DNA from 3 places in the Butyricicoccus intestinisimiae genome. Region 2 is predicted to be linked to each of the others. Evidence: a T-box and tRNA genes for the amino acid it is inferred to sense, from the RefSeq annotation. Region 2 holds a T-box; the other regions hold tRNA genes.

What was found. A T-box is a leader RNA that pairs with one kind of tRNA and senses whether it is charged. The one in region 2 lies ahead of KQI75_RS01265 (valine--tRNA ligase), so its partner is inferred to be a tRNA-Val.
Region 1: it has a tRNA-Val gene. The T-box ahead of KQI75_RS01265 (valine--tRNA ligase) is inferred to sense a tRNA for this amino acid. The anticodon was not compared.
Region 3: it has a tRNA-Val gene. The T-box ahead of KQI75_RS01265 (valine--tRNA ligase) is inferred to sense a tRNA for this amino acid. The anticodon was not compared.

The regions. Positions count from the first base shown of each region.
Region 1 covers NZ_JAHLQI010000006.1:66,034-70,623, reverse strand. Annotated here, with positions in the region: gene KQI75_RS10945 (endonuclease/exonuclease/phosphatase family protein) at 1-367, shown strand, start outside; gene malQ (4-alpha-glucanotransferase) at 384-1,886, shown strand; tRNA gene KQI75_RS10935 (tRNA-Cys) at 2,024-2,097, opposite strand; tRNA gene KQI75_RS10930 (tRNA-Gly) at 2,101-2,176, opposite strand; tRNA gene KQI75_RS10925 (tRNA-Phe) at 2,184-2,259, opposite strand; tRNA gene KQI75_RS10920 (tRNA-Asp) at 2,392-2,468, opposite strand; tRNA gene KQI75_RS10915 (tRNA-Val) at 2,472-2,547, opposite strand; gene hslO (Hsp33 family molecular chaperone HslO) at 2,673-3,572, opposite strand; gene KQI75_RS10905 (class I SAM-dependent DNA methyltransferase) at 3,594-4,349, opposite strand; gene KQI75_RS10900 (YerC/YecD family TrpR-related protein) at 4,342-4,590, opposite strand, start outside.
Region 2 covers NZ_JAHLQI010000001.1:241,781-246,370, forward strand. Annotated here, with positions in the region: gene purB (adenylosuccinate lyase) at 1-320, shown strand, start outside; gene KQI75_RS01260 (DUF2971 domain-containing protein) at 652-1,575, shown strand; T-box leader at 1,624-1,858, shown strand; gene KQI75_RS01265 (valine--tRNA ligase) at 1,930-4,569, shown strand; gene KQI75_RS01270 (bifunctional folylpolyglutamate synthase/dihydrofolate synthase) at 4,575-4,590, shown strand, end outside.
Region 3 covers NZ_JAHLQI010000002.1:305,849-310,438, reverse strand. Annotated here, with positions in the region: gene KQI75_RS04965 (hypothetical protein) at 1-965, shown strand, start outside; gene prmA (50S ribosomal protein L11 methyltransferase) at 1,030-1,995, shown strand; gene KQI75_RS04955 (transglutaminase domain-containing protein) at 2,030-3,070, shown strand; tRNA gene KQI75_RS04950 (tRNA-Met) at 3,239-3,315, shown strand; tRNA gene KQI75_RS04945 (tRNA-Glu) at 3,320-3,394, shown strand; tRNA gene KQI75_RS04940 (tRNA-Val) at 3,397-3,472, shown strand; gene KQI75_RS04935 (DUF6921 family protein) at 3,541-4,044, shown strand; gene KQI75_RS04930 (pilus assembly protein PilX) at 4,041-4,571, shown strand; gene KQI75_RS04925 (FAD-binding protein) at 4,568-4,590, shown strand, end outside.

The DNA.
Region 1 (4,590 bases), on a different contig from region 2:
GTGGAAGGACGAAGAAGATCCGTTCCGCGCCCAGTGGGAAAACCTGTCACAGGCAGCGGGTTCCAAAAAACAGGCGTTTTTGCTCGGTGACTTCAACAGCGAAGCGGCAGTACGCGGAGAAGGTTACGATTTGATTGTCCGCGACGGCTGGCAGGATACCTACTGTCTGGCGCAAAAGCGGGATGACGGCTATACGGTCACGCAGGCCATTGATGGCTGGAGAGATGCTCCGAATGCCGCAGCTAAAAAGCGTATCGACCAGATTTGGTGCTTTCAAGCACTGCCGGTCAAAAGCAGTCGGGTTGTGTTCAACGGAGCACAAGAACCGCAGGTGTCCGATCACGCGGGCATTCTCATTGAGTTGTAAAGGAAGGTAAAGAAAAATGCAGAGAAGTGCAGGTATTTTATTGCCCGTCAGCAGTTTGCCGTCCCCCTACGGCATCGGTTGTTTTTCACAAGAAGCATATAACTTTGTGGACTGGCTGAAAGAGGCCGGACAGACCTACTGGCAGATTTTGCCGCTGGGTACGACCAGCTACGGCGACAGTCCGTATCAGAGCTTTTCCGCTTTTGCGGGCAATCCGTATTTTATCAGCTTGGACGCACTGGTGGAAGAAGGCGTGCTGACCGCCGCCGAGTGCAAAAAAACAAACTTTGGCCGCAAAGCAGACGACATTAATTACCATCGTCTGTACACAGAACGAGGCCGTTTGCTGCGGCTGGCTTATTCCCGCAGCAACATCAGTCAAAACGAAGACTTCATCGCCTTCTGCGAGAAAAACAAGTGGTGGCTGGATGATTTTGCCCTGTTCATGGCGGTCAAAGACCGATTTGGCGGCAAGCCGTGGACGGAATGGGCGGAGGATATCCGCCTGCGCTGGCAAAATGCCCTCGACTATTATCATCAGGAACTATACTTTGATGTGGAATATTACAAGTACATCCAATTCAAGTTTGATGAGCAATGGCGCAAATTAAAAGCATATGCCAACAGCAAGGGCATTCAGATTATCGGCGATATTCCCATCTATGTGGCGCTGGATTCCGCGGATGCATGGGCAAATCCCGACTTGTTCCAGCTGGACGAAAAGAACGTTCCCACAGCGGTAGCCGGCGTCCCGCCAGATGGATTTTCCGCCACTGGTCAGCTCTGGGGCAATCCGCTCTACCGCTGGGAAGTGCACCGCGACACCGGTTATCAGTGGTGGATCACCCGCCTGTGGTACTGCTTTGAGCTGTATGATGTGGTACGCATCGACCACTTCCGCGGTTTTGACGAGTATTTTTCTGTCCCCTATGGCAGTGATACCGCTGCGGCCGGTCACTGGGAGAAAGGCCCCGGCATGGAGCTGTTCCATGCCGTAGAGCATGCACTTGGCAAGCGGAATATCATCGCGGAGGATCTCGGCTACATGAGTGATTCCGTGCGTCAGCTGGTGCGTGACAGCGGCTTTGCCGGCATTAAAGTTCTGGAATTTGCCTTTGATTCCCGCGACACCGGCAGTGCCAGCGACTACCTGCCCCACAATTACCCTGTGAACAGCGTCGCATATACCGGCACACATGACAACGAGACACTGGTATCGTGGTACCAGACCATCACCTCTGCCGAACGCACCATGGTACGGGACTATCTGTATGACTACGCCACCCCAGAAGATCAGCTCTATAAAAGTATGATCGCGCTGGTCTTGCGGAGCGCAGCGGCAACCTGCATCATCCCCATGCAGGATTGGCTGGGACTGGATAATTCCGCTCGCATCAACAAGCCTTCTACATTGGGCAAAAACTGGCGCTGGCGGCTGAAAAAGACCCAGCTGACCAAAAAGCTTCAAAAAGAAATCTGCCAGATGACCACCCGCTATGGTCGGAGAAATTGGGACTAAAAACGAACAAATCCCATGTCTGAGCTGCAATGGCTTGGACATGGGATTTGTTTCTATATGTGATTGTATCTCTCTTTCTTCTCTGCATATCATGGCAAAAAAATAACGGACAACCTTTTTGGTTATCCGTTACTGTTTGGAGGTGCCACCCAGAATCGAACTGGGGATCAAGGAGTTGCAGTCCACTGCCTTACCGCTTGGCTATGGCACCGTATGGAGCGGATGACGAGGCTCGAACTCGCTACCTCCACCTTGGCAAGGTGGCGCTCTACCAGATGAGCTACATCCGCATATTGTTGGTGCCTCCGGGCGGAATCGAACCACCGACACGGGGATTTTCAGTCCCCTGCTCTACCGACTGAGCTACAGAGGCAAGTTGTCTTTTCTGTCAGACGACGATATTTATTATATCATCTAAGCCCCTGTTTGTCAAGAACTTTTTTCCATTTCAGAAAACTTTTTTCGTTCCACCGTCCGAAGACGATGGAAACGAGTTAAAGTTTACTGGCGACCCGGATCGGGCTCGAACCGACGACCTCCAGCGTGACAGGCTGGCGTTCTAACCAACTGAACTACCGGGCCAGGTGGTGGAAGTTACAGGGCTCGAACCTGTGACCCTCTGCTTGTAAGGCAGATGCTCTCCCAGCTGAGCTAAACTTCCGTACCGTCCAGCGACTATTATAGTATACTCACTGGATGCGGTTTTGTCAACACTTTTTTCAAAGTTTTTTTGATTTTTTTCAAAATTCTTTTTTCTCTGTCAAAACGTGCTGTTTTTCGCGGTTATCAGCCGTTATTCTCCTCTTTCGCCGTCGCAGCCTCCAGCATCACAGCAATGTCGTCGCGGGTCATCTTATAGACCTTGTCGCAGAACTGACAAGTTACTTCAATGCCTTCCTCCTCATCACGCAGGCGCGTCAGCTCGTCCTTGCCCAAGCTGATGAGCGCGCGGGTGACCTTGGCGTGATTGCAGCCGCAGCGATAGGTAACCGGTGCTTCTTCCAAAAACTCGACCTCAAAGCCGTCCAGCACGGCATGGGCAATGTCCTCCAACGACATGCCGCTCTCCAGCATCGCGGTCATTGCGCCAGCTTTGGCAATGTTGTTCTCCAGACGGGTGATGTCCTCGTCTGTCGCGCCCGGCATGAGCTGGACGATATAGCCGCCCGCCTGCTTGACATGCTGGTCGGTGTCCACCAAAACGCCCAGTGCAACCGCAGACGGCACCTGTTCGCTCTCCGCGAAATACTTGGTGATGTCCTCGGCAATTTCGCCGTTGTGCAGAGCTGTCGTGCCGGTAAACGGCTCACCGACACCAATGTCCTTGATAACCATCAGATAGCCGCGGCCGACACCGGAGCCAACGTCCAGATGGCCGTTCGGCAGCAGCGGCAGCTCCGCAGCAGGATTCTGCAAATAGCCGCGCACACAGCCGTCACAGTCGCCGATGGTGGTAATGGCGCCAAGCGGGCCGTTGCCCTTGATCTGAATGGTCACAGAGCCGTTCTTGTCCTTCAGCTCTCTGCCCATCATAGAAGCCGCAGACAGCGTTCTGCCCAGCGCAGCGGTTGCCAGCGGCAGCGTTTTGTGAATCTGGCGCGCGCGCTCAACGGTTTCCGTTGTGCACACCGCGGTAAACTTGATCTCCGCATTGCGGCAAATCGCACGAATCAATCTATCACTCATATTTTATCGTCTCCTCATGATTTATTCCGGTTTTCTTGCCAAGAAGAAAATGCGTTCTTCCTTCTCCTTCGGCGGCTCGTCCGACAGCTCACCGCGCAGTTCGATGTCTGTAAAGCCCGCCTGCTGTAACATATCCGTCAGCTCCGCATTGTCGTACACGCGCTCGATGTGGTGTTCTTCATAGCGGTTCCATGCGCCATCCTCGTTGAGCTCAAAGATGTCAAAGTGATACTGGCACAGATTTTCTTCCAGCATGCACTGCCAGACGCAGAACACATCCTCATCCTCGCGGACAAAGCTCTGTCCGTCAATGCGCTCCAACTTGCTGCGGGTGTTGACGTCAAATAAAAACAGTCCGCCCGGCTTGAGATATGTATAGACGCGCTTCATTGCCTCGCGCAGCATATCCGGATCTTCTACATAATTGACGGAATCCAAGCAGCACACGCAGGCATCTATCCCGCCGTACAGCTCCAATTCCTGCATCGGCTGATGCAGAAGCAAAACCGGCTTGTCCGGATTGGCATCCATGCAGTTTTCCTGTGCAATCATCAGCATATCTTCCGACTGATCGACACCAATCATATCATAGCCGCGCTGTGCCAAGATGCTGGTCAGCGAGCCGGTACCACACGCCAAATCCAAAATCACAGACGGCTTGACGTGCTTTTGTTCAAAAATCCGCTCAAAAAAATCCGCCCACCGTTCGTATGGCACGTCATCGGTGAAGCGGTCATAGTATTCCGAGAGCAGTCCGTACTCTGAATATTCACTCATCTGTATCGTTTCCCTTTGCTTGCTTCATGCGATCCAGTGCCGTGCGGTAGCCGTCCGAACCATACGTCAAGCACTTGTTGACGCGGCTGATGGTTGCCGTAGACGCACCGGTCTCCTTTGCGATATCACTGTAAATGCGTCCCTCATCCAGCATAGCAGCGACCTGAAAGCGCTGTTCCATGGCACGCAGTTCGCTGATGGTGCAGAGATCCTCAAAAAAGTTGCTGCACTCCTCCAGCGT
Region 2 (4,590 bases):
TTATGGCAACCGAAAACATCATGATGAGTGCAGTAAAGCGCGGCGGCAACCGTCAGGATCTGCATGAGCGCATTCGTGAGCACTCTATCACTGCCGGCAAGCGCGTAAAGGAAGAGGGACTGGACAACAATATGGTTGATTTGATCGCTGCTGATCCGATGTTTGGTCTGACCAAGGAAGAAATTCTGGCTGAGATGGATCCGAAGGCATACATCGGCCGTGCACCGCAGCAGGTAGAGGATTTCATCAAGAATGATGTTATGCCGCGCATCGAGAAGTATCTGGCTGACGATAACATTCAGGTTGAAATCAATCTGTAAAGCCGATTGAGAGAACGCCGTTTGCGCGTATTACTGTGCAGCTGTTTCTATTGTATTTTCGATTGGCACTACAGACACCGCATTTTATTACGTATTTCATCAGAGATTGCTGGTAAACCATGTCTGATGTTATACTTTTACTCATGAGAGGTAGAGGCTTCTTTCGGGTTCGTTTGGTGTAGAAACTAAACCATAACCCATGAGCCTCTATCTCTCTATTTTTTTATTCAATTATTCAAGATATATTTTATTTTAGAACCCTGCATTGCATACCTATTCTTAGTATGATACAATAAAGCAATGTAAAAATAACCATTTAAAGGAGTGCAAAATGGATTCAACAGATAATACAGTGTACCATTATACATCGCCAAGTGGATTATTGGGCATTGTAGACAACGGGGAAGATAGCAAGAATGCGAAACTGTGGTTTACACGATGGGATAGCTTGAATGACAAAAATGAACGGTACGATATTCAAGAAGTGTTAAAAGAGTATAAGGAGTTGAAGGGAGATGATATACGCGAAGAATTTCAGGACGCTATTCAAGAGCTGATAGATACAGAAGTGGATGAATGGGAATTGTCAGCAGAACCAGTTACGATTGATGCTAATGAACGGATCGTCAGTGAAATGGATTCTAAGAATGTATACATCTGTAGTTTTTCTACAGATGGAGATTCTTTGCCGATGTGGAACTATTATTCAAAATCGAGCCGCTATGAAGGCTATGCGTTGGGAATAGATTTCGTAAAATGGGAGAATATCGAAAATCCTTATGGATATATGTTGAATAAATATCAGATTATTTATCAGGAAGAAGATAAAAGGAAAAAATTAGATGAGATTCTTTTAAAATGCGAGCAATCTTTAGAAATTTTCAAAAAAAGGCGAGATCCGGAAGATGTTAAACCGGAAGATATTGAACGAGTTAAACGAGATCTTTCGTTGTCTATAGCGGAATTGCAATTCTGCTTTAAAGATGAACATTTTTCTCACGAGAAGGAAGTACGAGTCATTTTGCGAATTCCAAAAGATAAAGATATTTCTAACGGATTACCAACAAAATATTGGACAGGAAATGGCTATATTATTCCGTATGTGGAAGCTTCTGTGCCTAAAGAGGCAATTACTTCTGTTACAGTTGGGCCGCTTTTAGAGAAGGAATTAGCAGAGAAAAATGTAAAAGAAATGATGGAAAGCAGAGGCTACTCTTGCAAAGTACATACTTCAGAGGTTCCTATACGCTTTTAAGTGTTGACAATCTCGCCTTGCCATACTATAATATACAGGTCTAAACAGAGATCGACGCTGAAGAAGAGGAGTACATTCCTGTGCCAGCAAAGAGAGAAGCCGGTTGGTGCGAGGCTTCGCGGCAGGGATTGGAAGGTAGCTTCTGAGTCAATGTGCCGAAACCAGCTTGTCTGGCGCGTAGGAACATTCGGTTTGTCGCCGTTATCCGACACAAAGTGCACGCAGGCACGCCCTGTGTGAATGCAAGGTGGTACCGCGGAGGATACAAGTCTTCGTCCTGATGAATTTAGGACGAAGACTTTTTTTCAGCTAAAGATCCAATTTCAATGATTATACAAGGAAGGAGGCAATTTTGTGACCAACGAATTGCCAAAGACGTATGACCCGTCTGCGACAGAAGACAAGCTGTACAAGACGTGGGAAGAAAAGGGCTACTTCAATGCAGAAGTAGACAAAAACAAAAAGCCGTTTACGATTGTTATTCCGCCTCCGAATGTAACCGGTCAGCTGCATATGGGTCACGCGTTTGACGAAACCCTGCAGGATATTTTGATCCGTACCAAGCGCATGCAGGGCTACTCTGCGCTGTGGATGCCGGGCACAGACCACGCAGGCATCGCTACCCAGATTAAGGTAGAGGAAAACCTGCGCAAGGAAGAGGGTCTGACCCGTTACGACCTCGGCCGTGAGAAGTTCTTGGAGCGCGTATGGGCGTGGAAGAACCAGTACGGTGACCGCATCATCCAGCAGCTCAAGAAGCTGGGTTCCTCCTGTGACTGGCGCAGAGAGCGCTTTACGATGGATGAAGGCTGCTCGAAGGCTGTCAAGGAAGTGTTTGTCAACCTGTACAACAAGGGCTTGATTTACAAGGGCAGCCGCATCATCAACTGGTGCCCGCACTGTGCAACGGCGCTGTCTGATGCCGAAGTAGAGTATGAGACCCAGCCGGGCAAGCTGTGGTATATCAAGTACGACATCAAGGACTCGGACGAGTGCATGATTGTCGCTACCACCCGTCCGGAGACCTTCATGGGCGACAGTGGCATCGCTGTCAATCCGGAGGATGAGCGCTACAAGCATCTGGTTGGCAAGATGGCAATTCTGCCGATTATCGGCCGTGAGATTCCGATTTTTGCCGATGATTATGTTGATAAGGAATTTGGCACCGGTTGTGTAAAGACCACGCCGTGCCACGACCCGAATGACTTTGAGATGGGTCAGCGCCATAATCTGGAGCAGATTCTCGTGTTCAATGAGGATGCAACCGTCAATGAAAACGGCGGCAAGTATCAAGGCATGGATCGCTATGAGTGCCGCAAGGCAGTTCTGGCAGATCTGGAAGCAGAGGGCCGTCTGGTCAAGATTGAGGATCATACCCATAATGTCGGCACCTGCTATCGCTGCGGTACCACGGTAGAGCCGATGACCTCTGCACAGTGGTTCGTCAAGATGGCGCCGCTGGCAAAGGATGCTATTCGCGTTGTCGACGAGGGCGAAATCAAGTTTGTTCCGGAGCGCTTCAGCAAGACATACACCCATTGGATGGAAAACGTGCATGACTGGTGCATTTCCCGTCAGCTGTGGTGGGGTCACCGCATTCCGGCATACTATTGCGAGGACTGCGGCGAGATGGTTGTTGCCAAGGAAGATGTGACGACTTGCCCGAAGTGCGGCGGTCATCACATTCGTCAGGAAGAGGACGTGCTGGATACATGGTTCTCCTCTGCGCTGTGGCCATTTTCCACGCTGGGCTGGCCGGATAAGACGCCGGAGCTGGAATACTTTTATCCGACGGATACGCTGGTTACCGGCTATGATATTATCTTCTTCTGGGTTGCCCGCATGATTTTCTCCGGCATGGAGCACATGAAGGAAGTTCCGTTTAAGACGGTTTATATTCACGGTCTGGTGCGCGACGAGCAGGGCAGAAAGATGTCCAAGTCTCTGGGCAACGGCATTGACCCGCTCAAGGTCATTGACCAGTACGGCGCAGATGCGCTGCGCTTCACGCTGGCAACTGGCAATTCGCCAGGAAATGACATGCGCTACTCCAAGGATCGTGTTGAGGCAAGCAGAAACTTCTGCAACAAGATCTGGAACGCTTCCCGCTTTATCCAGATGAACCTGACCATTGACAAGGTACAGCTGCCGAAGACGCTGACCATGGAGGACAAGTGGATTCTGTCCAAGTTCAATACGCTGGTACAGGATGTCACGACGAACATTGACAAGTATGAGCTGGGCATTGCCGCACAGAAGCTCAATGACTTTATTTGGGATGTATTCTGCGATTGGTATATCGAGATTGCAAAGACTCGTCTGCAGAACAAGGACGACAAGGAGACCTGCGAGAACGTACAAAACGTGCTGTGCTATGTGCTGTCCGGTTCGATGCAGCTGCTGCATCCGTTTATGCCGTTCATCACCGAGACCATTTGGCAGGCACTGCCGCATGAGGGCGAGACCATCATGCTGTCCAAGTGGCCGGAGTATCAGGACGAGCTGAATTTCCCGACCGAAGAAGCACAGATGGAAATGCTGATGGACAGCATCCGTGCAATCCGTAACCGCCGTGCAGAGATGAATGTTCCGCCGTCTAAGAAGGCACAGGTTTATGTTGTGACCGAGGACAAGGCACGTCAGGAAGTCTTTACGGAGGGTGAGGCTTGCTTCCTCAAGCTCGCTTATGCAAGTGCGCTCAATGTTTCCGCAGAAGCACCGGCTGACGCAGCCAAGATGGTTTCTGTTGTCACCGGTGATGTGCAGATGTACCTGCCGATGAACGAGCTGGTCGACTTCGAGAAGGAGAAGGCTAGACTGAATAAGGAACTTAAGAAGGCACAGAAGGATCTGGACTTCATCAACAAGAAGCTGAACAATCCAGGATTCCTGAACAAGGCGCCGGAACAGGTTGTTGAGGGTGAGCGCGTCAAGGCTGCCAAGCTCAACGATCAGATTGCCAAGCTCAACGAGAGCATCGCTGCGCTGGACTAATTTTTATGGTTGGTTACGAAC
Region 3 (4,590 bases), on a different contig from region 2:
TGGACTGGAACACCTGCCGCGCCAACGCGATTGTCGTGCCGGATGCGATGAGCATTCCGGCGGTCAAGAGCCACGCGGGCGGCAGACCCGTCGGCATGCTCATCAATGCGGACGGCTGGAATCCGGAGGAGGACATCGGCGCAGAATGGCCGTCGGAACGTCTGATCGGACGATTCAAAAACATCGTCAGCCGCGCGACACACGAAGAAGCCGATTTTATCTATCTGCGCATGCGGCAGAATCTGCATGTCTTGCGCGCCGCTGTGCTGGCGGTGACAGACCAGTGCGGTCTGGGCATTCTGGCAGAGATTCCGGTCGATGAGGACAGGCGCACCGCGGACGATTCCTCGGCACTCGCCGTGATGGGCATTTTGCAGCGCATCGGCGTGGCGGGCATCATTCTCGCCGGAGAACCGGCGGACGTCGACGACGTCATTGAAGAGCTGGCGCCGTATGCGAATATCGCACTCGGCGTGTCTGTTGAGCCGCACGAGCTGGATCAGATGCAGCATCTGGAAAGCGTGGAATTTTATCACACGAGCGAGGAAGATGACATCGAGCGCATTTTGCGCCGCGTGCCGACCTGCGACGGCGCCAATGAGCCGGCGGCAGATGAGGATTATATCCTCGCGCCGGTGGGAGAACACGTGCATTTTGTCGATGCGACCATTGACATTTCCGACCCGATTGATTTGGAAGATCATTTTGGGGAGACGCTGCTGGATCTCGAAGATCAGTGGTCCGGCGCGCTCAAGCTGGAAATCAGCACGTCGTATGATGTGCATTTGCTCGCCGAAAATCAGGTGATGCTCAATCGTCCGGTCTGTCTGGAGGCGGAAGATCCGGAGCTGCTGGAAGAAGCCCTGCGCGTGTTTGACGGTATCGCGCTGTATGATGGAACGTGGGAGCTGGACGAAAATACGTTGGAGTATTTTTGCCGGCATTATGGCATGGTATCTTTGTAAGATATGTGAAAGCGCAGATGGGGGCTTTCCCTGTCTGCGCTTTTTAGAAATCAGGAGGAATCATATGAATAACTGGACAGAAGTGACGATCTGGACATCGACGGCAGGCATCGACGCCGTGACCGGCATGCTGATGGATCTGGGCATAGATGGCTTTGTCATTGAGGATTCGCAGGATTTTGAGGATTTTCTGCATGACACCGAGATATACTGGGACTATGTGGATGAAAAGCTGTCGCAGGAGAAAAAAGACGCGGAGACCAACGTAAAGATTTACGTGGAGGACAGTCCGGCGGGCGCAGAGATGCTCGCGCAGGTCAATGCCGGTCTGGCTGAGCTGCGTGCCCGCGACACGGAGAAGGCATTCGGCCGCTGTGTGACGGAACTGGCTTCTATCCGTCAGGAGGACTGGGAAAACAACTGGAAGCAGTATTTCAAGCCGTTCCGCGTCGGCGAGACCTTCCTCATCAAGCCGTCTTGGGAGCAGTGCGAGCCGGAAGAGGGACGCAGAATTTTGGAGATTGACCCGTCATCCAGCTTTGGCACGGGCACGCACAACACGACACAGCTGTGCATCTGCGAGCTGGAGCGTCTGGTAAAGTCGGGAGACCGCCTGCTGGATATGGGCTGCGGCAGCGGCATTTTGTCCGTGGCGGCGCATATGCTCGGCGCGGAGGATGTGACCGCTGTGGATATTGACCCGAATGCCGTGCGCATTGCGGCGGAAAACGCAGAGAAGAATGGTTTTGCGCTGCATACCGGTGTCGGCGATGTCATTGGCGATGCAGAGCTGTCTGCGCGCATTGGCGGAGACTATGATATTATCGTTGCAAATATCGTGGCGGACGTCATCATGGGCATGCAGGACATTCTCAAGAGCAAGCTCAAGCGCGAAGGCACGCTGATTGTATCCGGTATCATCGCGCCGCGCGCAGATGAGGTACAGGCGTCGCTGCTCGGCGCAGGCTTTGTGCTGGATCGCCGCGATCAGTCCGGCGATTGGGTTGCGATGACGCTGCATCAGGCGTAATATATTCATAGATAAAATCGGGAGGGCAGAGACGATGCGAAAGAAACTCATCAAATGGAGTGTGGTGGTGTGCATGGTCGCTGCCCTTCTGCTGTTTTTGCGCTGGAAGCTGCCGGCAAAGCAGGATGTTTCCCTCGCGGAAACCAGCTTGGCGGCGGCGGATGACCTCGCGGTGTCGTATCGGGATGGGCAAAACAGCCTGATGTTCCGCAGCAAGGACATTTCTGAACAGGAGGTCTATCATCTGCTGCAGGCGGGAGAGCCGTATTTGTCCAATTTGGAGACAGAGACCTATCAAAACGGCGCACTGCGGCTGACATGGAACATTCCGAGCAGGCAGGAGCAGGATGACGGACTCGAAGCCGCACGCAAGCTGGGCGCGCAGGCCGTACAGGGACAGATTACCATTACCGGCAAATTGCAGGCGATACACGATGCCTTGATTCGCGGGTGTGTGTACACGGAAAACGGCGAGCTGCGCACGCAGATGGCGGCGGGAGCCGTGCAGGACAAAAAAGCCGTGTGCGCGGGCTATGCGCGCGCCTTTCAGGCGATGTGCGACGGCGCCGGTCTGGATGTGTATTATGTGGAGGACGATGACATGACGCACGCGTGGAACGCGGTGCGCCTGTACGGGACGACGTATTTTATCGACTGCACCTATGACGATCCGGTGCCGGACGGCGGGGAAAAGGTCTGTCAAAGCTACTTTATGCTGACCGCAGATGAGATGAAGCAGACACACACTTGGAATGCGGAATTGTATGAGGATTATCTGGACAGCCGTTATCCGGAAAATTTTGCGTATATCCAGCGGATGCAGGATTTGCAGCTGGCGGATGCTGGACTGCGCGCCGGTGATTGTGATAAAAATGCATCATCTGGGGAGATCACGCAGCTCAACAAGCTGCTGGACACAACTGTTGCGGACAGCGAAGAAAAAATTTCCCGCGGCGAGCTGTATAAAAAGGGATATCAGGCGCTCAGCGAGGAAGTGGATGGAGAAAAACGCATTGAACGGCTCATTAACAATTACACCGTTCCAATGCTTGTGGCGCGTAAAATGGGCTTTTAGGGCGAAAAAATGCAACTTTTTTGTAGTATAAAAAAGATACAAGAAAAAACATAAAATTTTTTAAAAAAAGTGTTGACATTTGGCGCTCCAGGCTATATAATAAACATCGTCATCTGGCAAGAGCAACGACGAAAGAGAAACAACAAGCCAGAGTACAAAATATAGTATGGCGGTATAGCTTAGTTGGCTAGAGCGTCCGGTTCATACCCGGAAGGTCATTGGTTCAAGTCCAATTACCGCTACCACTATGGCCCGTTGGTCAAGCGGTTAAGACACCGCCCTTTCACGGCGGTAACACGAGTTCGATTCTCGTACGGGTCACCAATGGAAGTTTAGCTCAGCTGGGAGAGCATCTGCCTTACAAGCAGAGGGTCACAGGTTCGAGCCCTGTAACTTCCACCAAGTAAAAAAGCACTCCAGATTTGGAGTGCTTTTTTGTTTTTTCTGAGAAAAAACAAAAGGAGGACGGCATGAAGGAAAGTTCGACAAGAAAGCGGCGGTTTGCGATTGCAGCCGTGCTGGTGCTTGTCCTGTTTGCACTGGGACGGTTTTTGCAGCACCCGCCGTCTGCGATGGATGTTTTGTCCGGTGCAACCAAAAGGACGCAGACCGCGGAGCTTGCGGATGCCTATGCGCTGGGCATGCCGCAGGATATGGAGCGCGGGGAGCAGGAGGCGGTAGCTGCGCTTGCTGCCGGTCAGGAGACACAGGACAGCTTGCCGGATTCGGTGCTGCTCACGGTGTCTGAGCAGGATGAGGCGGCACAGAAATACGCGCGCAAGCTGGCGCGCGCGCTGGAACGCAACGGTACGGATTGCCGCGTACAGACGCAATCGGATGCGATGCTGCGCGCATTTGCCAAAGAGGGAAAATTGCAGCTGTTTTTGATTGCACGCGATCAAATTGGACGCAAGCAGACACAGGCATATACCGTACGGGAACTGACACGGGAAGAAATGGAGGCGGTTCGGTGAGAAAGCTCAATACGATTGTGTCGGTCTTGCTGATAGTCGTGTTTTTGCTGCATGGCGTGCTGAGTAGCTTTATGCTACTGGGCGTGGGCCAGACCGGCGGAAAGATGCTCGCGCATATCGGCATGCTGCTGCTTTTTCTGCATCTGTGCATCGGGGTTCGTCTGACGATTCAGACGGTTCGGACCAAACAGGGCTTCGCGTACAGCAAACAAAACGCGCTGTTCTGGACGCGCAGAGCCAGCGGCTTGGCGATTTTGATTCTTGTTTTCTTTCACATGGGCGCGTTTGGCAGCGTGGAGGACGGACTGTATATTCTGACGCCGTTTACAACCGTGAAGCTGCTCACGCAGCTGCTGCTGATTGCGGCGCTGTTTGTACATATCTTCGTCAATGTGCGTCCGCTGCTGGTTTCTCTGGGCGTCATTACATATAAAGAGCGGCGCGGCGATTTGTTTTTGATGTTATCCATCCTGCTGTTGTTTATGGCGGGATCTGTCGTAGTGTACTATATTAGGTGGCATGTATGAAAAAGACATTGTTGATTGT